Regions from separate parts of the Cellulomonas sp. PS-H5 genome, predicted to be linked through region 3. Evidence: predicted binding sites of a transcription regulator. Region 3 holds the regulator's gene; each other region holds the start of a gene.
The links. The regulator LexA, encoded in region 3, represses DNA repair genes until DNA is damaged. The targets are predictions, from matches to a motif close to TCGAACANNTGTTCGA.
Positions count from the first base shown of each region.

Region 1: ruvA (Holliday junction branch migration protein RuvA) is a predicted target of LexA. The motif match lies at 2,821-2,836, and genes of this name have one in related genera.
Region 2: J5O08_RS05995 (HNH endonuclease signature motif containing protein) is a predicted target of LexA. The motif match lies at 5,103-5,118, and genes of this name have one in related genera.

Region 1 covers NZ_JAHVCI010000040.1:20,600-27,923, reverse strand. Annotated here, with positions in the region: gene secD (protein translocase subunit SecD) at 1-423, opposite strand, end outside; gene yajC (preprotein translocase subunit YajC) at 525-947, opposite strand; gene ruvB (Holliday junction branch migration DNA helicase RuvB) at 1,080-2,135, opposite strand; gene ruvA (Holliday junction branch migration protein RuvA) at 2,128-2,748, opposite strand; gene ruvC (crossover junction endodeoxyribonuclease RuvC) at 2,948-3,520, opposite strand; gene J5O08_RS14655 (YebC/PmpR family DNA-binding transcriptional regulator) at 3,711-4,466, opposite strand; gene pdxT (pyridoxal 5'-phosphate synthase glutaminase subunit PdxT) at 4,552-5,169, opposite strand; gene J5O08_RS14645 (pyridoxal phosphate-dependent aminotransferase) at 5,179-6,390, opposite strand; gene J5O08_RS14640 (NUDIX domain-containing protein) at 6,440-6,994, opposite strand; gene pdxS (pyridoxal 5'-phosphate synthase lyase subunit PdxS) at 7,066-7,324, opposite strand, start outside.
Region 2 covers NZ_JAHVCI010000009.1:60,116-67,439, forward strand. Annotated here, with positions in the region: gene J5O08_RS05970 (ABC transporter substrate-binding protein) at 1-911, shown strand, start outside; gene J5O08_RS05975 (GNAT family N-acetyltransferase) at 925-1,371, shown strand; gene J5O08_RS05980 (VOC family protein) at 1,408-1,803, opposite strand; gene J5O08_RS05985 (MarR family winged helix-turn-helix transcriptional regulator) at 1,850-2,299, shown strand; gene J5O08_RS05990 (hypothetical protein) at 2,517-2,813, shown strand; gene J5O08_RS05995 (HNH endonuclease signature motif containing protein) at 2,935-4,830, opposite strand; RNA gene ssrA (transfer-messenger RNA) at 5,085-5,451, opposite strand; gene J5O08_RS06005 (DUF6328 family protein) at 5,668-6,243, shown strand; gene J5O08_RS06010 (TetR/AcrR family transcriptional regulator) at 6,262-7,074, opposite strand; gene J5O08_RS06015 (ABC transporter ATP-binding protein) at 7,268-7,324, shown strand, end outside.
Region 3 covers NZ_JAHVCI010000006.1:67,648-74,971, reverse strand. Annotated here, with positions in the region: gene J5O08_RS04495 (S9 family peptidase) at 1-1,698, opposite strand, end outside; gene nrdR (transcriptional regulator NrdR) at 1,845-2,354, opposite strand; gene J5O08_RS04485 (LysM peptidoglycan-binding domain-containing protein) at 2,847-3,242, opposite strand; gene lexA (transcriptional repressor LexA) at 3,498-4,241, shown strand; gene J5O08_RS04475 (aminotransferase class V-fold PLP-dependent enzyme) at 4,275-5,321, opposite strand; gene J5O08_RS04470 (LysR family transcriptional regulator) at 5,404-6,357, shown strand; gene J5O08_RS04465 (L-lactate dehydrogenase) at 6,354-7,322, opposite strand.

The DNA.
Region 1 (7,324 bases), on a different contig from region 3:
GCTGGCCGACGGGGTCGCCGTGGGCGTCGCCGCGCCGTAGGTCAGGACCGGCCGGAACTCCATCTGCGCGGAGGTGCGGACGAGGTCCAGCGTCTCCTCGCTCGGGCGGCCCGGCAGGGCCACGACGATGTTGGACCCGCCCTGCGAGCTGATCTCCGCCTCGGCCACGCCGGACGAGTCGACGCGCTGCCGGATGACCTCGATCGCCTGGGCGATGGTCTCCGAGGTGACGCGGGACTCGTCCTGGGCGACCGGCGCCAGGATGAGCTGGGTGCCGCCCTCGAGGTCGAGGGCGAGCTTGGGCGTCCAGGTCGCGTCCGACAGCTTGGTGCCGGCGAAGATCGCGCCGAACACGGCGACCGTGATCACGGCGAGCGTGAGCAGGATGCGCGCCGGGTGGCGGCGGCGTGTGGGTGGGGCCAACGGACCGTCTTCTCTCGTGCGCGCACCGCCCGCGGACGGCGGGCGGTGCGGATGAAGGGCGTCCCTCCCCCGCCTGCGGCGGAGGTGGGACGCCCGGTCGACTACTGCTGGGGCTTCTTGGTGCTGTCGGGGCCCTCGTCGTCACGCGGCGGCTGCAGCGAGGAGAGGTCGTCCGGGACGTCGATCCGGCCCGGCGGGATGGCGCCAGGCTCGTCGCGCCACTCGGCGTCGTCGCCGTCGACCTCGTCGGTCTCGTCCTCGTCGGCCACCGGCGGCTCGACGAGGCGCGCGATCGCGGCCTTGATCCACACGGACTGCTGGCCGGGCGTCGACTCGAGGGTGACCTCGTCGCCGTCGACCTCGACGACCGTGCCGTACATGCCGGAGCCGGTCATCACCCGCTGGCCGGGCTGCAGGTTGTCGCGGAAGCTGAGCTGCTCCCGCTGCGCCTTGCGCTGGCGGCTGGACAGCAGCCACATCGCCCCGAGGCCGATGACGAGGATGATGAGGAAGGTCGGGTCCACGAAGAAACAGCTCCTGACTGCGTACGACGTCGGCCGCAGTCTAGGCGCCACGGCTCCGGGCTCCTAACGACCGCGGGCGCGCGCCGGTTCCCTGTGCGGGACCTGTTCGTGCCGCCGCGGCGCGCGGGGGTCTCAGCCGAACAGCGTATCCGCCGGGGTCGGGGCGGACAGCCCCAGGTGCGCCCACGCCTCGGGCGTCGCGACGCGACCGCGCGGGGTCCGGCCGATCAGCCCCTCGCGCACGAGGAACGGCTCCGCCACGGTCTCGACGGTCTCGGGCTCCTCGCCCACCGCCACGGCCAGCGTGGTGAGCCCGACCGGGCCGCCGCCGAACCGGGTGCACAGCGCCGTCAGCACCGACCGGTCGAGCCGGTCGAGCCCGCGCCGGTCCACCTCGTACACCTCGAGCGCCGCGCGCGCCGCGTCGAGCGAGAGCGTGCCGTCACCCCGGACCTGCGCCCAGTCGCGCACCCGGCGCAGCAGCCGGTTCGCGATGCGCGGGGTGCCGCGGGACCGGGAGGCGATCTCGGCGGCCGCCTCGTGCGCCAGCGGCACGCCCAGCAGCCCCGCCGACCGGACCAGCACCCGCTCCAGCTCGTCGTCGGCGTAGAAGTCGAGGTGCCCCGTGAACCCGAACCGGTCGCGCAGCGGCGCCGGGAGCAGGCCGGCACGCGTGGTGGCGCCGACGACGGTGAACGGCGGCAGCGCCAGCGGGATCGCGCTCGCGCCCGCCCCCTTGCCCACGACGACGTCGACCCGGAAGTCCTCCATCGCGACGTACAGCAGCTCCTCGGCGGGCCGCGCGAGGCGGTGGATCTCGTCGATGAACAGCACCTCGTTCTCCTCCAGGGAGGAGAGGATCGCGGCGAGGTCGCCGGCGTGCTGGATCGCGGGGCCGCTGGTGACGCGCAGCGAGGTGCCGAGCTCGGCGGCGATGATCATGGCCAGCGTCGTCTTGCCGAGCCCGGGCGGGCCGGACAGCAGCACGTGGTCGGGAGCCCGGCCGCGGCCGAGGGCGGCCTGCAGCACGAGCGACAGCTGCTCGCGCACGACCTTCTGGCCCACGAACTCGTCGAGGTGCCGCGGGCGTAGCGCCGCCTCGGCGGCACGCTCCAGGTCGTCGGCGCCGGGGCGCACGACCGAGTCCGCCGGGTCGACGTCCACGCCGAGGTCGACCTCGTCAGCCACGGCCGCCGCCCAGGGTGCGCAGCGCCGCGCGCAGCACGCCCGCCACCTCGGCCTCGCCCACGGGCTCGTCGCTGCCGTCGAGCACGGCGGCGACCGCGTCGGCGGCGGCCTTCTGGTTCCAGCCCAGGCCCACGAGCGCGTCGACCACCTGGTCGCGGCGGTCGGCCGGCCCGGCCGGGGCCGTCCCGCCGCCGGCGAGCGCGACCGGGGCCGGGGCGCCGAGCCGGTCGGCGAGCTCCAGCACGATCCGCTGCGCGCCCTTCTGCCCGATGCCCGGCACCCGCTTGAGCGCGGCCAGGTCCTCGGTGGCGACCGCGCGGCGCAGCCCGTCCGGGGTGTGCACCGCGAGCATCGCCAGCGCGAGCCGCGGGCCCACGCCGCTGACCTGCTGCAGCACCTCGAAGACCTCGCGCTCGTCGTCGTCGGCGAAGCCGAACAGGGTCAGCGACTCCTCGCGCACCACCAGCGAGGTGTGCAGCGTGGCGGTCGCCCCGACCCGCAGGCCCGCGAGCGTCGCCGGGGTCGCCTGCACGAGCATGCCGACGCCGCCGACCTCCACGACGGCGGCGTCCAGCCGCACGGCCTGCACGGTCCCGTGCACCGAGGCGATCACTCCGGCTCCTCCCAGTCGCGGCGGGCGCGGGACCGGCGTGGCCGGGCGCCCGCCGTGCAGTCTGCCACGCGTGCGAACAGGTGTACGAACGACACGCGGCCGGCGCGGTCCGCGCGGCCGGGTGGAGACGGGTGGAGCGTTCTGCCCGGCACGCGCGGCGCGTCCCGGCAGATCGCTCCACCCGAGGTGCGGGTCGGGGTCAGCGGGACGGGACCCGGCGGGCCGCCTGCTCGGCCTGGGCCCACGCGCGCTGCGCCGCGGTCATCGACCCCGGGGCCCGCTGCGGGGCGCCGACCGCGCCGGCCGGGCGCCACAGGTGGCAGATCGCCAGGGCGAGCGCGTCGGCGGCGTCGGCGGGCCGCGGCAGCTCGTCGAGAGACAGCAGCCGCTGCACCATCGCCTGCACCTGCGGCTTCTCGGCCCGGCCGCTGCCGGTGACAGCGGCCTTCACCTCGGACGGCGTGTGCATCGCGACCGGGATCTTCCGGCGCGCCGCGGCGAGCATCGCGATGCCGGCGACCTGGGCGGTGCCCATCACGGTGCTGACGTTGTGCTGCGCGAACACCCGCTCGACCGCCAGCGCGTCGGGGGCGTGCTCCTCGAGCCACTCGTCGATGGTCGCGGCGATGACGAGCAGCCGCTGGTCGATGTCGGCGGCCGGCGCGCTCTGCGCGACCCCGACGGCCACCATCCGCACCTTCCGGCCCGGCAGCCCGTCGACCACGCCCAGCCCGCAGCGGGTGAGTCCGGGGTCCACACCGAGTACGCGCACGGCCCCATCCTCGCAGCCCTGTTCAGTGGAAGGTTGTGACGGACACGCCGTGGGCGTGTCCGTCACAACCTTCCACTGTCGAGGTGCCCGGCATGGGGTAGGGGGGCAGGCCTGACGGACCGGGGCCGGCCGGACGCGACGACGCCCCGCACCCGGGGGTCCGGGGCGGGGCGTCGCGCGTGCGCGGGACTCAGTCCTCCTCGAGCTCCGCCATGACCTCGTCGGAGGCGTCGAAGTTCGCGTAGACGTTCTGCACGTCGTCCGAGTCCTCGAGCGCGTCGATCAGCCGCAGGATCTTGCGGGCGCCCTCGGCGTCCACCTCGATCTGCGTGGCCGGGTAGAACACGACGTCGGCCGAGTCGTACTCGATGCCGGCCTCCTGCAGCGCCGTGCGCACCTTGACGAGGTCCGTGGCCTCGGAGAGCACCTCGAAGGCCTCGCCCGCGTCGTTGACCTCCTCGGCGCCCGCGTCGAGCACGGTCAGCATGACGTCGTCCTCGGTGGTGCCCTCCTTGGGGACCATGACGACGCCCTTGCGCGAGAACAGGTACGCCACCGAGCCCGGGTCGGCCATCTGGCCGCCGCTGCGGGTGAACGCGACGCGCACGTCGGCCGCCGCGCGGTTCCGGTTGTCGGTGAGGCACTCGACCAGGAACGCGACGCCGCCGGGGCCGTAGCCCTCGTAGAGGATCGTCTGGTAGTCCGCGCCGCCGGCCTCGGCACCCGAGCCGCGCTTGACGGCACGCTCGATGTTGTCGTTGGGGACCGAGGTCTTCTTGGCCTTCTGGATGGCGTCGAACAGCGTCGGGTTGCCCGCGGGGTCACCACCGCCGGTGCGCGCGGCGACCTCGATGTTCTTGATGAGCTTCGCGAAGAGCTTGCCGCGCTTCGCGTCGATCACGGCCTTCTTGTGCTTGGTGGTGGCCCACTTGGAGTGACCCGACATCGCTTCCCTCTCGTTTCCCGCGCCGCCCCGGCGCTGCCCGGGCCGGCGGTGCGGCGCGCTCCGGCAGCGGAGCGCGCCCCCGCTCTCACAGGGCGTCGCGGACGATCTCGACGAACAGCCGGTGCACCCGCGTGTCCCCCGTCACCTCCGGGTGGAAGGACGTGGCGAGCAACGAGCCCTGGCGCACCGCGACGATCCTACCGGCGGCGGGCCCCGACTCCACGCGGGCGAGCGCGGTCGCGGCCGGGCCGACCTCGTCGACCCAGGGCGCGCGGATGAACACGGCGTGCACCGGGTCCGCCGCGCTGTCCGGGACGCCGTCGATGGTCAGGTCGGTCTCGAACGAGTCGACCTGGCGCCCGAACGCGTTGCGGCGCACGGTGACGTCGAGCCCGCCCAGGGTGCGCTGCCCGTCGATGCCGCCGACGATCCGGTCGGCGAGCAGGATCATCCCGGCGCACGACCCGTAGGCGGGCATGCCTGCCTCGAGCCGCTTCCGCACGGGCACGTCGAGGTCGAACGCGCGCAGCAGCTTGTCGATCGTCGTCGACTCGCCGCCGGGCAGCACCAGGCCGTCGACGGCGTCGAGCTCGGACTCGCGGCGCACCGGGACGGCCTCGGCCCCGGTCGCGCGCAGCGCGGCGAGGTGCTCGCGGACGTCGCCCTGCAGGGCCAGGACACCGATGGTGGGGGTGGCGGTCACCCGCACATCCTACGAATCGGCGACGCCGGCCAGCGCACCGCCGCCGACGGCCGCGACCGGACCCGCGCCCGACCAGTCCGCCACCGCGTCGGCCAGCCGCGACAGGCCCTCGAGGAGCGCGCCGCGCTCGGCGGCCAGCGACACCCGCACCATGCCCTCGCCGCCCGGCCCGAACGCCGACCCCGGGGACACCGAGACGTGCCGGTCGGCGAGCAGCCGCAGCGCGAACGCCTCGGAGTCCCGCATCGCGGCCGACACGTCGACCATGAGGTAGAACGCGCCCTGCGGCCGCACGGACGGGATGGCGCGCGCGTCCAGCAGCGCGACCGCGGCGTCGCGCCGCTCCCGGTACGAGTCGACCGCAGCGGTCACGTCGTCCTGCGGGCCGGTCAGCGCGGCGAGCGCGGCCCGCTGGCTGACCGAGGACGGGCAGGCGACGGTCGCCTCGGCGACCTGGCCGAGCAGGTCGATCACGCCCGGGTCGCGGGACACGACGTAGCCGAGCCGCCAGCCGGTCATCGCGTACGTCTTGGAGAAGCTGAAGAACGTGAGCACCCGGCCGTCGGTGTCGAAGGCGGCGGGGCTGGCGTGCGGGCGGTCGAAGGTGATCGCCTCGTAGCACTCGTCCGAGAACACCCACAGGTCCCGCTCGCGGGCCAGCTCGACGACGCCGGCCAGCAGCTCCGGCGGGTACATCGCGCCGGTGGGGTTGTTCGGCGAGCAGACGACGATCACCCGCGTGGCGGGCGTGATCGCCGCGGCGATGTCCTCGAGGGTCGGCACGAAGCCGTTCGCGGCGTGCGCCGGGTAGGTCGCGACGTCGACCCCGGCGGCCACGGCGGCCATCCGCCAGTTCGGGAACTCGGGGTCGGGCAGCAGCACCTGGTCCCCCGGGCCGGCGAGCGCGTTGATCGCCATGGCCAGCCCGTGCATCGCGCCGTGCGTCACGACCACGTCCGAGGCGGTGACGTCGAGGCCGTTGACCCGGCGCACCTTCTCGGCCAGCGCGGCCCGCAGCTCGGGGGTGCCGGTGCTCGACGTGTACGCGGTGTGCCCCGCGGCGGCGTCCCGGCCCGCCGCGGCGACGACGTGCGCGGGAGTGGGGACGTCGGGCTCGCCGATCTCCAGGCGGATCGCCTCCGGGTCGCGCATGGCGAGCTCCATGAGGGTGCGGATGCCGCTGCGGTGCATGCGGGTCACGGGCGAGGTCGAGATGGGCACCGGCCGACCCTAGCCGAGAACCGGGCCCGGACGTTACTCCCCGGTAACGTCAGTCGTCGCGCTGCAGGCCGAGGTGCCGCACGGACCCGTCCCAGCCGGCCAGCAGCGGCCGGACCAGGTCCGGCAGGCCCTCGGGGAACACCTCGCGCGTCTCGGCGGCCAGCTCGTCCAGGTGCCACCAGCGCAGCTCGTCCAGCACGTCCAGCTCGACCTCGGTCCAGCCGTCTCGGGCGATCGTCGCGGTGTCCACCGCGTCGGCGACCCGCGCCAGGAAGAACTCCTCGTCCTGGCGGCAGTGCTCGGCGTAGAAGTCGAACAGCGCGGACCGGGTGAGCACCGGGCCCACGAGGGCGGCGTCGTCCAGCAGCAGGCCGGTCTCCTCCCGGACCTCGCGCACCGCCGCCTCGCGCGCGGACTCCCCCGGGTCGATCCCGCCGCCGACGGTGAACCACCAGGACCGCTCGGGCTGGTCGACGTCGTGCCCGCGGACCAGCAGCAGGCGGTCCTCGGCGTCGACCAGCAGCACCCGCGCGGCCCGGCGGAACCGCAGGCCGTCCTCCCCCAGCACCCAGTCGGCGCCGAGCGAGGACGCGGTGGTCGTCACCGGCGCCTCCGACGGCGACGGCCCGTCGACCCCCGCGGGGGTCGACGGGCCGTCGCTCGGCACGGGGTGGGTCACCAGCCGCGCTCGGCCAGGCGGTGCGGCACCGGGACGTCGTCCACGTTGATGCCGACCATCGCCTCGCCCAGGCCGCGGGAGACCTTCGCGATGACGTCCGGGTCGTCGTAGAAGGTGGTGGCCTTGACGATCGCCGCGGCGCGCTGCGCCGGGTTGCCCGACTTGAAGATGCCGGAGCCGACGAACACGCCCTCGGCGCCGAGCTGGCGCATCATCGCCGCGTCGGCGGGGGTGGCGATGCCGCCCGCGGTGAAC
Region 2 (7,324 bases), on a different contig from region 3:
TCGGGACCGTCGACGGCGCGCTCTACGCGCTCCCGGTCAAGGTCACCGACCGCTCCACGGTCTGGTACTCCTCCGCCGCGTTCGACGCCGCCGGCTACGCCGTGCCCGGGACCTGGGACGACCTCGTCGCCTGGGCGGGCGACGCCGTCGCCGACGGGCGGACGCCGCTCTCGGTCGTCGCGCCCCGCGGCCCGGGCAGCGGCTGGGCGCTCACGGACGGGGTGGCCTCGCTCGTGCTCGGCGGCTGCGGCCCCGCGACCTACGACGCGTGGGTGGCCGCCGAGGTCCACTGGACCGACGCGTGCGTCCGGCGGTCCTTCGACCGGTTCCTGACGCTGGTGACCGCGCCCGGGCGGGTCCTGGGCGGGGTCCAGGCGATCCTGACGACCGGGGACGCCGAGGGCGTGCTGCCGGTGTTCGCCGACCCGCCGGAGGCGTACGCCTACCCGATGGCGTCGTTCGCGCAGGCATTCGTGACCGAGGCCTACCCCGACCTCGTGCCCGGCACGGGCTACGACTGGTTCGCGTTCCCGGCCGTCGACCCCGCGCTCGCGGGCGCCACGACCGTCGGCGCGGACCTGGTCGCCGCGCTGCGGGACACCCCGGCCGCCCGGTCGTTCCTGGCCTACGTGACCGGCGCCGACGCGCAGGCGCGGTGGGCCGGGCTCGGCGGGTACACCTCCGTCAACCGCGGCGTGCCGGCCTCGGCCTACCCCGATGCGGTGGCCCGGTCGGTCGCGGAGCACCTGACCGGCGCCGAGGTCGTGCGGTTCGGCGCCGGGGACGCGATGCCGGCCGAGGTGCAGTCGGCGTGGAGCGCGGCGATGCTCCGGCTCGTGCAGGACCCGGGCGGGCTGGACGGCGAGCTGGCGTCGCTGACGGACGTCGCCGCGGCGGCCGCGGACGGCTGACTACGCTGCGCGGATGGCCACCGTCACCCCGCTCACCCCGGACGACCGCGCCGCGTGGCGCGCGCTGTGGGACGGGTACCTCGCGTTCTACGAGACCACCCTCGACGAGGAGACGACGGCCGCCACCTTCGCCCGGCTCGTGGACCCGGGCTGGGGCCTGCACGGGGCGCTCGCCCGGGACGACTCCGGCGCGGCCGTCGGCCTCGTGCACTGGCTGACCCACGCCGCGACCTGGACCACGACGAGCTACTGCTACCTCGAGGACCTCTTCGTCGCCCCGGGCGGGCGCGGCGCGGGTGCGGGCCGGTCGCTCGTCGAGCACGTGCGCGCGTGGGCCGAGCAGAACGGTTCCGCCAAGGTGTACTGGCTGACCGCCGAGTCGAACGCCACGGCCCGGGCCCTCTACGACCGGGTCGCGACGCGGTCCGGGATGATCCACTACCAGATCCCGCTCGGCTGACGGCCGCCGAGCGCCCGGGCCGAGCCGCCGCCCGGGTCAGGCCTTCGAGTGGACGGTGACCACGTAGCCGTCGGGGTCGCGGAACGAGAACGTCGTCCCGAACGGGCTCTCGAACGGCTCCTGCACGATCGGCACGCCGGCCCCGACGAGCCGCGCGTGCAGCGCCGCCGCGTCGGGCTGGTGGAACCACACCCCGATCCCGGCGCCGAGCTGCCCTGCCGCATCGAGGTCGACACCCGGGAAGGGCACCCGCACCGCGAACGCGGTCGCTCCGGCGGCGCCGCCGGTGGAGAAGACCACGGCCTGGGGGTTCGACGCCGGGAGCCGGGTCAGGCCGACGAGGCGCTCGTAGAAGTCGGCGGAGGCGGCCAGGTCGCGGACCTGGAAGGAGACGAAGTCGGGGCCGGTCGTGCCGGCGGGTGCGGTGTTCATGTCAACATCCTGACACTCACGCCGGTGCATGTGTCAAGATGCTGACATGGACGATGCCACCGAGGCCGCTCTCGCCAAGGAGCTCGGCATCCTGCTGAAGGCCACGCAGGCCGCGCTGCACCACCGCATGGACGAGGCGCTGCGCCCGCTCGGGCTGACCGTGTCCCAGTACGCCTGCCTGAGCACCCTGCGCGCGGAGCCGGGCATCACCGGTTCCGAGCTCGCCCGGCGCACCTTCGTCTCCCGGCAGTCGATGAACGTGCTCGTCCAGGGCATGGAGCGGCAGGGTCTCGTCGACCGCGCCGAGGAACCAGGGCCCCGGCGGGAGCGGGCGGTCGCGCCGACGCCCGCCGGCACCGCGGCGCTCGCCGTGGCGGAGTCGCGGGTGGCGGAGGTGACGGCACGGATGCTCGGCAGGCTCGGCGCCGCGGAGCGGATGGCGCTGCGGGACGCGCTCGTGGCGAGCAGGGACGCGTTGCTCGCCGGTGACGACTGATCGCGCATCCTCCCGTCCGAACCCGCCCGCGACCCGTGGCCGCGCCGCTACGGTGACGCACTGAGGCGTCGAGGGGTGAGCACGCAGGTCCACGCGCTGGTTGTGCTGCTCGCAGCGGCGAACGGTCGCATCGGGGGGTGCGGGCACCACCTCCCCGTCGACCGAGGTCCAGGGACCGTCGCCGCAGCCCACCGGGCCGGCGGACCCGGCGGCCTCGATGGCCCTCGTCGACCAGCACCTCGCCGGCGCCGACCTCGTGGCGGGCCCCGCGCGGAACGTCCTCGGGCTCGGCGAGGGGCTCGGCGAGGGCGGCCCCACGTACGCCGTCGCCCGGGCGCTCGGCCGCGACGACGACGGCGGCTGGCGACTCGTGACCACCCGGGCGTTCACGGTGCTCGGGGCCCAGCAGGTCACGACCGTCACCTGCCCGACGGGCACGGGCGTCGACGTGACCCAGGGCCAGATCGCCATGACCACCTGGGCGCACCTGCCCGGACTCGAGCGGTACCCCTGACCGCGCGGCGGCGGCGACGTCCTGAGCGAGGCTCGAGTACGCGACGCAGCGCCGTGCACGCGACGCGCGGCACGTGCCCTGCACGAGGCGACGCGGGGCACGCGCCGCTCCGGGGCGCGCCTCAGAACGGGGGCGCTGCGTCGTGCGGGTCGGCCGTGGCGTCGTGGGTCTGCCCCGTGCCCGGCCGGGTGAGGTACCGGTGTCCGGTGGGCGTGATCCACTCGAACAGGCCGGGTTCGATCTGCCGGAGCCGGAAGCCGCCGTCGGTCTTGAGGCGGTGGTGCCGGTGGCAGACCGGTCCGAGGTTGTCCGCGTCGGTGCCGCCCAGGGGCGCGTCGGGGTCCCCGCCCGGTCGGGAGTGGAACTCCTGGGTGTGGTCGAGCTGGCAGGCGCAGGCCGGGACCCTGCAGCCGGGTGCGGCGCACGTCTTGTCGCGGGTGCGGATCAGGTCCGCCAGGGCGGCGGGTGGTCGATATCGCTCGCGACCGACGTCCAAGACGCGGTCCGAGAGGGGATCCGTGACGATTCGCCGCCAGACCGCGCCGATCGCGAGTGCTCGGGCCTGGACGGCGTCGATGGGGCCGTGGCCGTCGAGGTGGGCGGGCTGGTCGTCCAGGCCGAGCAGGGTGGAGGCGGGGATGGTGATGCGGACCTCGGCGCCCGGACGGCCGGAGCAGCGGGTGCAGCCGCGACGATCGGGCGCGGGTGCGGTCGCCCCGGGGTTGGACGCGAGAACGGGCTCGGTCGCGCGGGCCGGTGCGCCCGGCGCGGTGGCTCCGATGGGTGCGCCGGGCACGGTGGCGTCGGTGCCGACCGTGGTCCCGGTCGTCACGGACCCGGTCGCGGTCCGGGTCTTGGTCGAGGTCGTCGCCTCCGGCGAAGGCGCGGTCGCGACCGTCGCGGCCTGCGAACCGGTGTCGTTCGCCCCGGGCCCGGGACGCGCGGCGGTGTCGTCGAGCGGGGTGAGCGTGGCGATCGGGATCGGCTCGACCGGGCGCGTGAGCACCACCCCGTCCCGGTCGGTCATGGTCGCCCCGTTCCACGACCGTCGCGGCTCCGGCGGCACCGGCAGGCCCGGGGACAGGTGGACCTCGAACGCCGGACCATCCGACGCGGGGACGTCCCCGACCACCAGGTCGCGCAGACCATCCGCGCGCAGCTGGTCCAGGGTCCGGTCGTCACCCAGCGCCTTGGCGGTCTTCGCAGCGTGGGTCAGGACCCCGTCGACGCGCAGCGCGTCCGCCGCGTCCAGGACCAGCCACATGGAGGCCATGCCGTCCGGCTGCGGCCGGGGGTGGGAGACCTTCCTGGTGCAGCGGGCGCGTTCGCGGCGGGCGGCTGCGCCCTCGGGGTCGACCAACCGGATCTCCCGCGCCACCCGCTGCCGCAGCTCGGCGACGGAGCACTGGTCGGCCTCGGGCAGCACCGCGTCCTCCACGGCGTGCGCGACCTGGAACGGCAGGTCCGCCAGCTCGGCCGTCAGCACCTGGGCCTTGGCGGGGTCGAGGTGCCCGACCTCCAACGCCTGCCGGGTCGCACCGAGCATCCCGTCGAGCACCAGCGCCCGGTGCACGGTCTTGGTCGCCGTCACCCGCGGCCACCCGAGGCGCATCTGGAGCTCGTCGCCCGCCACGCAGGCCTGCGTCGGGGGCGCACCGGCCAGAGGGGACCACTGCGGACTCATCTCGTCCCGGGAGGCGAGCTCGGCCACCATGGCCAGCTTGCGGGCGTGCTGATGACTCTCGACCCGGTCCTGCGCGGCGATCACCTCGACCAGGATCTTCGAGGACAGCACCTGCAGGTCCAGCCCTCGCAGCCAGGCGTCCAGCTCGGGCCCCGGCGGGCACGCCGCGATCGCCTCGACCTGCCGCTGCTCACCCGTGCGCGGCACCCCACCCGCCGCCACGACGGGGTCCGGGCCGAAGTCCGTCAAACAGGTCCCGTCAGGCCCGTAGACCGGCAGCACCGGGACCGCGACCGGGTCGCCGTCGGAGTGTTCCTGCAGGTCAGATGCCATGGAACGACACTACCGACCACCACCGACACGACCCCGGCGCCCGACCCCCGCCCTGGGGACGGAGCACGACCACGGCACCTGTGGACGACTCGGCGCCCCGCAGCCGCGCGGCGGGTCCCGCGCGCGGGGTCCCGCACGGCGGGTCCCGCGGGCGGGCTCCGCCGCCCCGGCAGGCCGAGCGGCCGCCGGCACGGCCCATGACTGACGACGCACGAGAGGCCCGCCCCCGGACGGGGACGGGCCTCTCGGCACTCGAGTGGAGGTGGCGGGAATCGAACCCGCGTCCGATGACGTGGAACCAGGACTTCTCCGGGCGCAGTCTGCTGCGCTTTTCTCGGCCCCCACCATCACGCAGACAAGTGGTGGACAGGCTCAGTCACGTGAAAGTCCCCGCAGCCCCCGTGACGAAGGCTACGAGCAGTGGCTCCCTAGATGACGCCAGGAACTGAGTCGGAAGCTAGCTCAGGCTGACGGACTTCGAGGCTCGCTCAGGCGGCGAGGGCGAAGTCGGTGCGCTTGTTATCGGCACCTATGGGTTTACACGGATCGTTAGCGAGATAACCGTGTGTCCTCGGCCCGCTTCTCCTGGCTCGACGATCACCGTCGAAACCGATCACCCCCATGTGGAGTTGTCAATCGCCGCGCCCCTCGTCCGGTCGCCCTCGCGGGCTCCCGGCCGCCGGCCGCAGCGGGTCCAGCATACGGGTGCAACGCCGCGGCCCGCACCGTGATTCCCGCCGCGCGCCTGCTCGACCTGCGCCGTGCGACCGGGCGCGGCACCATCTGCGCAGATGCCGCCGAGGACCCGGGCGGCGCGCACCGCGCGGAGGACCGACCATGCCGCAGCACGACCCCGAGAGCACCCGCCCCGACGGCACGCCCCCCGCGAGCCATACCCGTCCGGGCAGCACCCGACCCGAGGACCGGGACGCCGACCCCCGCGACGGCCGGCGTGAGACAGCCACCGAGCGGATGGACCGGAACTGGAACGAGCTGCTCCAGGAGCTGCGCGTCGCCCAGACGGGCGTGCAGATCCTGACCGGCTTCCTGCTGACGGTCCCGTTCCAGCAGCGGTTCCTCGACCTCGACGACTACCAGAAGACCGTCTACCTGGTGCTGGTCGTGCTCGCGGTGACGGCGACGGGGTTCATCGTCGCGCCGGTGTCGCTGCACCGGATCCTGTTCCGGCGGCACCTCAAGCGAGAGCTGGTGGAGTCCGGCGACCGGATGGCGCAGGCGGGTCTGGCGACGCTCGCGCTGGTGCTCGCGGGGTCGGCCCTGCTGCTGTTCGACGTCGTGGTCGGCCGGTCGGCGGGCTGGGTCGCGGGGAGCGCCGCGCTCGTCGGGCTGGCGGTGGTCTGGCTGGCGTTGCCGCTGCGCCTCTCGCGCCGGGCGGGGCGCGAGGACGAGTGAGGCCCTCGCGCGGGATCGTCAGCCGCGCAGCAGCCGCGCGATCACCCGCGCCCCCGCCTCCGGCGAGGCGTGCGGCGAGCCGGTGACCGCGCCGAGCAGCAGGGCGATGTTCGAGACGCTGACCACCGCGAGCGCGGTGTCCCAGTCGTCCTCCGCAGGTTCGGGGTCGGCGGGGTGCCGCGCGCGCCCGACCTGGTCGGCGAGCTCCGCGAAGCCCTCCTCGTAGAACGCCCCGATCTCGGCGCGCGCCTCGGGGTGCCGGACGGCGAAGGACAGGATCTCGAGCGCGAGCAGGAGCTCGGTCTCGTCCACCATGCCGAGCAGCGCCGCCGACAGCTTCTCCTCCAGGCCCTCCTCCCCCATCCCGGGCAGGCCGGGCTGGGCCGGGGCGGCGGCGATCTGCCGACGGGCGACCTCGAGGAACAGCTCGTGCTTCGACCCGAAGTGCGCGTACACGGCGCCCTTGGTGTACCCGGCGTCGGCGGCGATGTCACCGAGGGACGCCCCCTCGTAGCCCTGCCGGGCGAAGGCGCGGGCCGCGGCGTCCAGCAGCTCGGTGCGCGTGCGGCCCGCGCGCTCGGCGCGCCGCTCCTCGGCCCGGCCGCTCCCACCCCGTCGCCCGACGCTCTCGGAGGCGTCGGCCAGCCCGCGCGACGCCTCGCGCAGGCTCGCGGCGACGGCGTCGGAGACCTCGGGGACGACGGACTGCACCTGCTTGCCGATGAGCCGGGTCAGCGCCGCGGTGGCGTCGGCGAGGGCGCGGGTCGCGGCCCCGATCGAGTCGTCCGCTGCGTTCCCGTCGGGGGCCTGGTCGTCGTGCATGCGCGCCATGCCGTCATCCTAACCGCGTCGCGTACCGACCGGTATCCAGGATCGGACCGATGGCCAGCCAAGAGTCTGACCTGGTGCAACACGGCTCAAACCAACGAGATACCTACTGGTATCCCGGAGCCACATCCTGCTACGTTCATCACGTACCGGTCGGTATCAGAGCCGCCGAGGCGACGAGCGAAGGAGTGCGGAGATGGGTGCAGCGGGTGTGCTGACCGTCCGCGGGCTGCGGAAGCGGTACCGCGGGCGC
Region 3 (7,324 bases):
GATGTCGCTCGACCCGACGAAGCTCACCGGGTCGAGGAACCCTCGTTCCACGATCGCGCCGACGAACCGGTCGGTGCGGGTGGTCAGCCACGCCGTGAGGTAGCCGCCGTAGGAGCCGCCCATCACGCCGACCCGCTCGCCGTCGAGCGCCGGGTCCTCGAGGGCCGCGTCGAGCAGGGCCAGCACGTCGTCGGTGTCGACCGTGCCGAAGCCGTGCTGGATCGCCTTGCCGTGCGCCGAGCCGTACCCGGCCGCGCCGCGCGGGTTGCCGTAGACGACCGCGTAGCCGGCCTCGGCGAGGGTCTGCACCTCGTCGAACAGGCCGACCGTGTACTGGGCGTAGGGACCGCCGTGGATCAGGAGGATCGTCGGGTGCGGGCCGGCGAACCGCTCCGGGTCCGGGGTGACGAGCCAGCCGTGCACCGGGTAGCCGTCGGGCGCGGTCGCGGTGACCTCGCGCGGCTCGCGGACCCGGCCGGTGGCGCGCAGCGGTGCCGACCAGTCGGTGAGCGCCCGGGTCGCGCCCGTCGCCAGGTCGACGGCGTGCAGGTCGCCGGACGTGACCGGGCCGGCCGCGGTGACCACGGCGACCGGTGCGTCGGTCGCCGCGGCGACGCCGTGGGCGACGAGGCCGGTGAGCAGGTCACGCGTCGAGCCGTCGGCGCGGTGCTCGCGCAGGACGACCGTGCCGCGGTGCAGCACGCCCGCGAGCACGCCGTCGACGGTGACGGCGAACGTCCCGGGGTCGAGGTCGACCGCCTCGGCGTCGGTCAGCCGCTCCGGGGCGCCCGCCGGGGTCGGCGCGGCGTCGCCGGCGGCCAGCGCGAGGCGGAACAGCCCGGTCTGGGTCGCCACGAACTCCCGGCCCGACGTGCCCATGTCCTGCGCGAGCAGCCACAGGGCCGCACCGTCCGCCGACGGCAGCACGGCGGCGACGGCGAGCGTGCTGCCGGCGTCCGCGTCGGTGAGCGGGACGAGCGCGCCGTCGGCGTCCGGCGCGGTGTCCACGACGACCGCGTCCGAGCGCAGGTCCTGGTCCTTGCCGGTGTGCCGGGCCGCGACCGCGACGACGTACCGGCCGCCGGGGAACCAGGCGATCTGCTCGACGTCGGTGTCGTCGGACGTGATCTGACGGGCGGCGGGCTCGTCGTCCGCACCCGGCTGCGCGGCGCGTGCGTCGGGGTCAGCGGGCACGTCGACCACGAACAGCTGGCGGCGCTTGTCGCGCGTGAAGCCGACGCCGTCGTTGCGGTACGGCAGCTCGGTGATGTGCCGGGGACGCTCCGCGCCGGAGTCGCCGTCGCCGTACCGGCCCTCCTCGGGCACGCGGGCGACGAAGGCGAGGGCCGAGCCGTCGGGCGAGAAGCGGGCGGACTGCACGCCCAGCGGGGCGTCGGTGAGCCGGACCGGCTCACCGCCGGCGGCCTCGACCAGGAACAGCTGCGGGCGGCCCTTCGGCTCGGCGCGCAGGAACGCGACCCAGCGGCCGTCCGGGGACACCTGGGGGTCGGTGTCGCGGTGGCCGCGGGTCAGGCGCTGCGGCGGGGTCGCGCCGTCGGTGGCCACCCGCCAGAGCTGGCCGGTGTACTCGTCGGACTCGAGGTCCGGGGCGGTGCGGGCGACGACGGCGAAGGAGCCGTCAGGGGCGACCGCGGGGGTTCCGGGAGCGTGCAGGAGCGCGAGGTCAGCTGGGATCACGCAGCCGACGTTAATACGCTCGGGGCCCCCGCGGGGCCGGAGCTGCCGCCGCGGGGCCCGCGCGAGCCGGTGCGGGACGGGCCCGGACGGGCCCGTGCCCGGGCTCGGGACGGACCAGGGGCCGGTCCGGGCCGCCGGGCGACGCCTCAGGCGGTCGGGGCGTCCTCGGCGGGGGCGGGCGACGACGCGGCGCGGGCGGCGTCGGCCGCCTCGTTCTCCGCGCGCAGCACGGTGATCGCCGCCTCGAAGTCCTCGAGGCTGTTGAACGCCTGGTAGACGCTGGCGAACCGCAGGTAGGCCACCTCGTCCAGGTCGCGCAGCGGGCCGAGGATCGCGAGACCGATCTCGTACGCGTCGAGCTCGGCGCTCCCGCTCGCGCGCAGGTTCTCCTCGACGCGCTGGGCGAGCACCGCGAGGTCGTCGTCGCTGACCGGGCGGCCCTGGCAGGCCTTCCGGACGCCGTTGACGATCTTCTCCCGGCTGAACGGCTCCGTGGCGCCGGACCGCTTCACCACGGACAGGCTCGCGGTCTCGATCGTGGTGAACCGTCGGTTGCACTGCGGGCACTGGCGCCGGCGCCGGATCGACAGGCCGTCGTCCGACGTGCGGGAGTCGACGACGCGGGAGTCGGCGTGACGGCAGAACGGGCAGTGCATGGACGCCTCCTCCGGGATGTGGTGCACGCGCCGGGCCGGCGACCGCGGCGACGCGCGCCCGCCCGGACGACCGAGACACGGTAGGGCCCCGGGAGCGGGCGGTGCAAGGCGGATCCGCGGAGGGGTGAACGCGCAGCTCAGCGCGCCGGGAAGCGGTGCCCGGGAAGACGACGAGGGTGGCCGCTGCTGCGGCCACCCTCGTGGGGACGCCCCCGTCCCGTCTCGTCCGGACGACTCGCCTCGTCCGGACGGTTGCTGCACGCCTCCGCGTCCGGCCCGAGGGCCAGGACGACGACGCGTCCCTCGCGGCGAGCCCCCCAGCCAGCCGTTCGAGGTGGCACCACAGTAGAGGCGCGCCGGCCAATTACGCAAGCACCGAGTGCCGTAATCCGTTCGAGACCTCGATCCCCGGTTGACCAGCGGCTTCGGAGCCCCGTCGCGCTGCGATCCGGGACCGCCGCTCACCACCGCCTGGTGGCGACCGACGGGACGTCAGGAGCCGGCGGGGAGCAGCAGGACCTGGCCGGCCTGGAGCGAGGCGTCCGCCAGGCCGTTGAGCTCCTGCAGGCCGAGGACGACGTCCCGCACGTCCTCCCCCGGCCCCGCCACGCTCGCGGCGATCGCCCACAGCGTCTCGCCCGACTGCACGGCGTGCGTCGTCACCTCGGTGGCGCGCTCCGGGGCCTCGGCCACCGCGCGGCCGCCCACGAGGCCGCCGAGGACGACCGCCAGGCCCAGGAGGGTGACGACGACGCGACCGCGCCGCGTCAGGTGGAGGCGGCCCTCGCCACCTGCGGCGACCGGCCGACGCGCATCCCCGTCGCGTCGGGCGGGCGCCTGCCGGCGCGCCGGACGGGCGATCCCCGGGTGTGCTGCGATCGCGCTCATCCCCACCACTTCCCTCCTGGGCCGCCGGGCGACCCGAGTCGAACACCTGTTCGTTCGAACGCTTGTACGATGGAACCACACCCCACCGACGATGTCGAGACACGATCGAACAGGTGTTTGATCCCGTCCGTCCGTCCCCCTACGCTCGGTGACGTCGGGTACAGCGCACCACGAGGCACTGACACGCCCGCCCGACGGACCGCCGCGGACCCACCTGCGGGCGGCTGACCTGGGCGGACGGGACGGGAGCGGGACATGGCGAGCGACGGGACGGGCACCGCGGCGGGCCTCGGCGAGGCGGCCGTGGCCGAGCTCGGGGACGGCGACGGCCTCACGCCGCGCCAGCGGCTGGTCCTCGAGACGGTGCGCGCGTCGGTCGAGTCGCGCGGCTACCCGCCGAGCATGCGGGAGATCGGCGACGCCGTCGGCCTCACCAGCCCGTCGAGCGTCAAGCACCAGCTCACCGCGCTCGAGCGCAAGGGCTACCTGCGCCGCGACCCGAACCGGCCGCGCGCGATCGAGGTCGTCCAGCCGGACGACTCGCGCGGCGTCGCCCCGCTCCCCGGTGTCGCGGGCATCACGGGGATCGGCGACGCCGACTCCGCCGCGCGCGAGGGCGCGCCCGAGGCGGCGTACGTGCCGGTGGTCGGCCGCATCGCCGCCGGCGGCCCGATCCTCGCCGAGCAGCTCGTCGAGGACGTCTTCCCGCTCCCCCGCCAGCTCGTGGGCACGGGCGAGCTGTTCCTGCTCAAGGTCGTCGGGGACTCGATGGTCGACGCCGCGATCTGCGACGGCGACTGGGTCGTGGTCCGCCGGCAGCCCGTCGCGGAGAACGGCGAGATCGTCGCCGCGATGCTCGACGGCGAGGCGACGGTCAAGACCCTCAAGCGCGCGGACGGCCACGTGTGGCTGCTGCCGCAGAACCCCGCGTACTCGCCGATCGACGGCGACCACGCCCAGGTGCTCGGCCGCGTCGTCTCGGTGCTGCGCTCCCTCTGACGCCGCGCCGGCCGGGCGGCATCCGGCCGACGGTCAGACCTCCCCGCGCAGCGCGGTGACCGCCCGCTGCACGTCTGCGGCGTCGTTCCAGACGTGGAACGCCAGCCGCACCCGCCCGGCGCGACCGGCGACCCGGCAGCCCGCGGCGACCAGGGCGCCGCGCCGGCGTCCCTCCGGGTCGGGCAGCGTCACGATCGCGCTGCCACCGGGCCCCAGCCCGAGGCCCGCGCGGAAGGCGTCGGCGAGCCCGACCGCGTGCGCCTGGACGGCGTCCCGGTCCGTGCCCGCGAAGGCGTCCAGCGACTCGGCGGCACCGAGCCACGCCTGCCACGCCGGCGAGACGTCGAACCGCCGCGCGTCCCCCGCCAGCCGCATCCCGGGCCCGTAGCAGGACGCCCAGGGGTCGTCGCCCGCGTACCAGCCCGCGTGCACGGGGACCAGCGCGTCCTGCGCCTCGGCCCGGACGGTGAGGAAGCCGGTCCCGCGCGGGGCGCACAGCCACTTGTACGCCGCGGTCACGCTCACGTCGTACCGGGACGCGTCGACGCGGCGCCACCCCGCTGCCTGGGTGAGGTCGCACAGCGTCCGGCTGCCCGCCGACCGGGCCGCCGCGAGCACCGCGTCGTCGTCGAGCACCGCGCCGGTCGCCGACTGCACCAGCGAGTAGGCGACCAGGTCGACACCCGGCACGACGGCCTCGGCCAGCCGGTCCGCGGGCACGTGCTCGACCCGCAGCCGGCCCTGCGCGAGGAAGGGGAACACCACCGAGCTGAAGTCGCCGTCGACGCACAGCACGCGCGCGCCGTCCGGGAGCGACGCCGCGACCACCGCGGCCATCGCCGAGACCTGCGACCCGATCGCCACCCGGTCGGCGGGCACGTCCACCAGCGCCGCGAACCGCTCGCGCGCGGTCACCACCGCCTGCTCGTACCGCGCCACGTCGAGGCCGCCCGACGACCACCGGTCCACGTCCTCGCGCAGCGCGCGGGCGGTGCGGCGGGGTGCGACGCCCGCCGTGGCCGCGTCGAGGTGCCCCCGTACCGGGTCGAAGTCGGATCGGAGATCGTCGAGCGTGCGCATGGCTCCAGGCTCACCGATCGGCACGCATGCGAGCAACGACCAGTTCGTCATCGACCCATGCGGCGCACTTATGCTTCGGCGTATGGTCTCCCGGAGCCTCGACGCCGCCGCGCTGCGCCTCGTCCGCGCCGTCCAGGACACCGGCAGCGTTACCGCCGCCGCGCGGGAGCTCGGCCTGACGCAGCCGGCGGCGAGCCAGCAGCTGCGTGCCGTCGAGCGGCTGGTCGGCACGCCGGTCGTGGTGCGCGCCGGGCGCGGGGTCCGGCTGACCGAGGCCGGTCAGGTGCTCGCCCGCAACGCGTCGGCCGTCCAGACCGCGCTGGACGCGACCCTGGAGGAGGTCGCGGCTGTCGCCAGCCTGCGCGCCGGCCGGGTCCGGGTCGCCGCGTTCCCGTCGGCCGCGGCCACCCTGCTCCCGGGCGCGCTCGCCGCGCTCCGCACCGCCCACCCGGGGGTCGGGGTCACGCTCGTGGAGGCGGAGCCGCCAGAGGCGCTGGCCGAGCTCGCCGCCGGCCGGGTGGACGTCGCCGTGACGTTCCGCGACGCGCGGCCGGACCCGCTCCCCGCGGACGACGACCGGCTGCGGCGCGTCCCCCTGCTGCGGGACGACGTGGTGGTCGTGCTGCCCGCGTCCGACGGCCGCACCGCCGGCGAACCGGTCGACCTCGCCGGCCTGGCCGACCGGCCGTGGATCGCGGGCTGCCCGCAGTGCCGCGCCCAGCTCGTCGGCACCTGCGCCCGCGCCGGCTTCGCCCCGCGGGTCGACTTCGCGACCGACGACTACCTGGCGGTGCTCGGCCTGGTCCGGGCCGGGCTCGGCGTGGCGACCCTGCCGGGCCTGGCGCTGGCCGCGCTGCCGCACCCGGGCGTCACGGTGCACCCCGCCCGGCCCGGCGCCGCGCGGCTCGTGGAGGCCGTCGGCGAGGCGGGCACCGCGCGGGTGCCCGCCGTGGTCGCCGCGCTGGCGGCGCTGCGCGAGGCCGCGACGGCGGTGCGGCACCCGCACGTGCGGGTGCCGCGTCCGCGCACCGCCTAGAGCCCGAACCGGCGGGCGACCGCGCGCAGCTGCTCGCCCGAGCGGCGGAGCCCCGCGAGCTCGTCGGTCGACATCGGGACCTGCAGCCGCTCGCCGACGCCGGACCGCCCGACGATCGACGGGACCGACAGGCAGACGTCGCTGATCCCGTGGTAGCCGTCGAGCAGCGACGACACCGGCAGGATGCGGCGCTCGTCCTTGACGATCGCCTCGATGATCCGCGAGCCCGCGAGCGCCACCGCGTAGTTCGTCGCGCCCTTGCCGGCGATGATCCGGTAGGCCGAGTCGACGACCTCGCGGGCGATCGACTCGCGGACCTCGTGGGTGAGCGGCACGTGGCCCTCGATGGCGTTCCAGTCGAGGATCGGCACGCCGCCGATGGTCGCCGAGGACCACAGCGGCAGCTCGGTGTCGCCGTGCTCGCCCGCGATGTAGGCGTGCACGTTCTGCACGGCGACGCCCGTGTACTGCGCGATGAGGTAGCGCAGCCGCGAGGAGTCGAGCACCGTGCCGGACCCGAACAGCTGCGTCGGCGGCAGGCCGGAGAACTTCAGGGCGGCGTACGTGACGATGTCGACCGGGTTCGTCACCATCACGTACACGGCGTTCGGCGCGACCTCGACGAGCGAGGGCAGGATCTTCTTGACCAGGGCGATGGTCGCCTCGGCCAGGTCGATCCGGGTCTGCCCGGGCTTCTGCTTGGCGCCCGCGGTGATCATGACGACGTCGGCGTCGGCGCACGCGGCGATGTCGTCCGAGCCGATGACCTCGGCCATCGGCATGAACTGGATGCCGTGCCCGAGGTCCAGCGCCTCGGCCTCGACCTTCGCCTTGTTGATGTCGTAGAGCACGACGCTGCGGGCCGCGCCGCGCATGAGCGCCGCGTAGGCCATCGTCGACCCGACCGCGCCCGCGCCGACGACCGCCAGCTTGGTGGTGCGGCGGGGCTGCAGGGGCGTGCCCACCA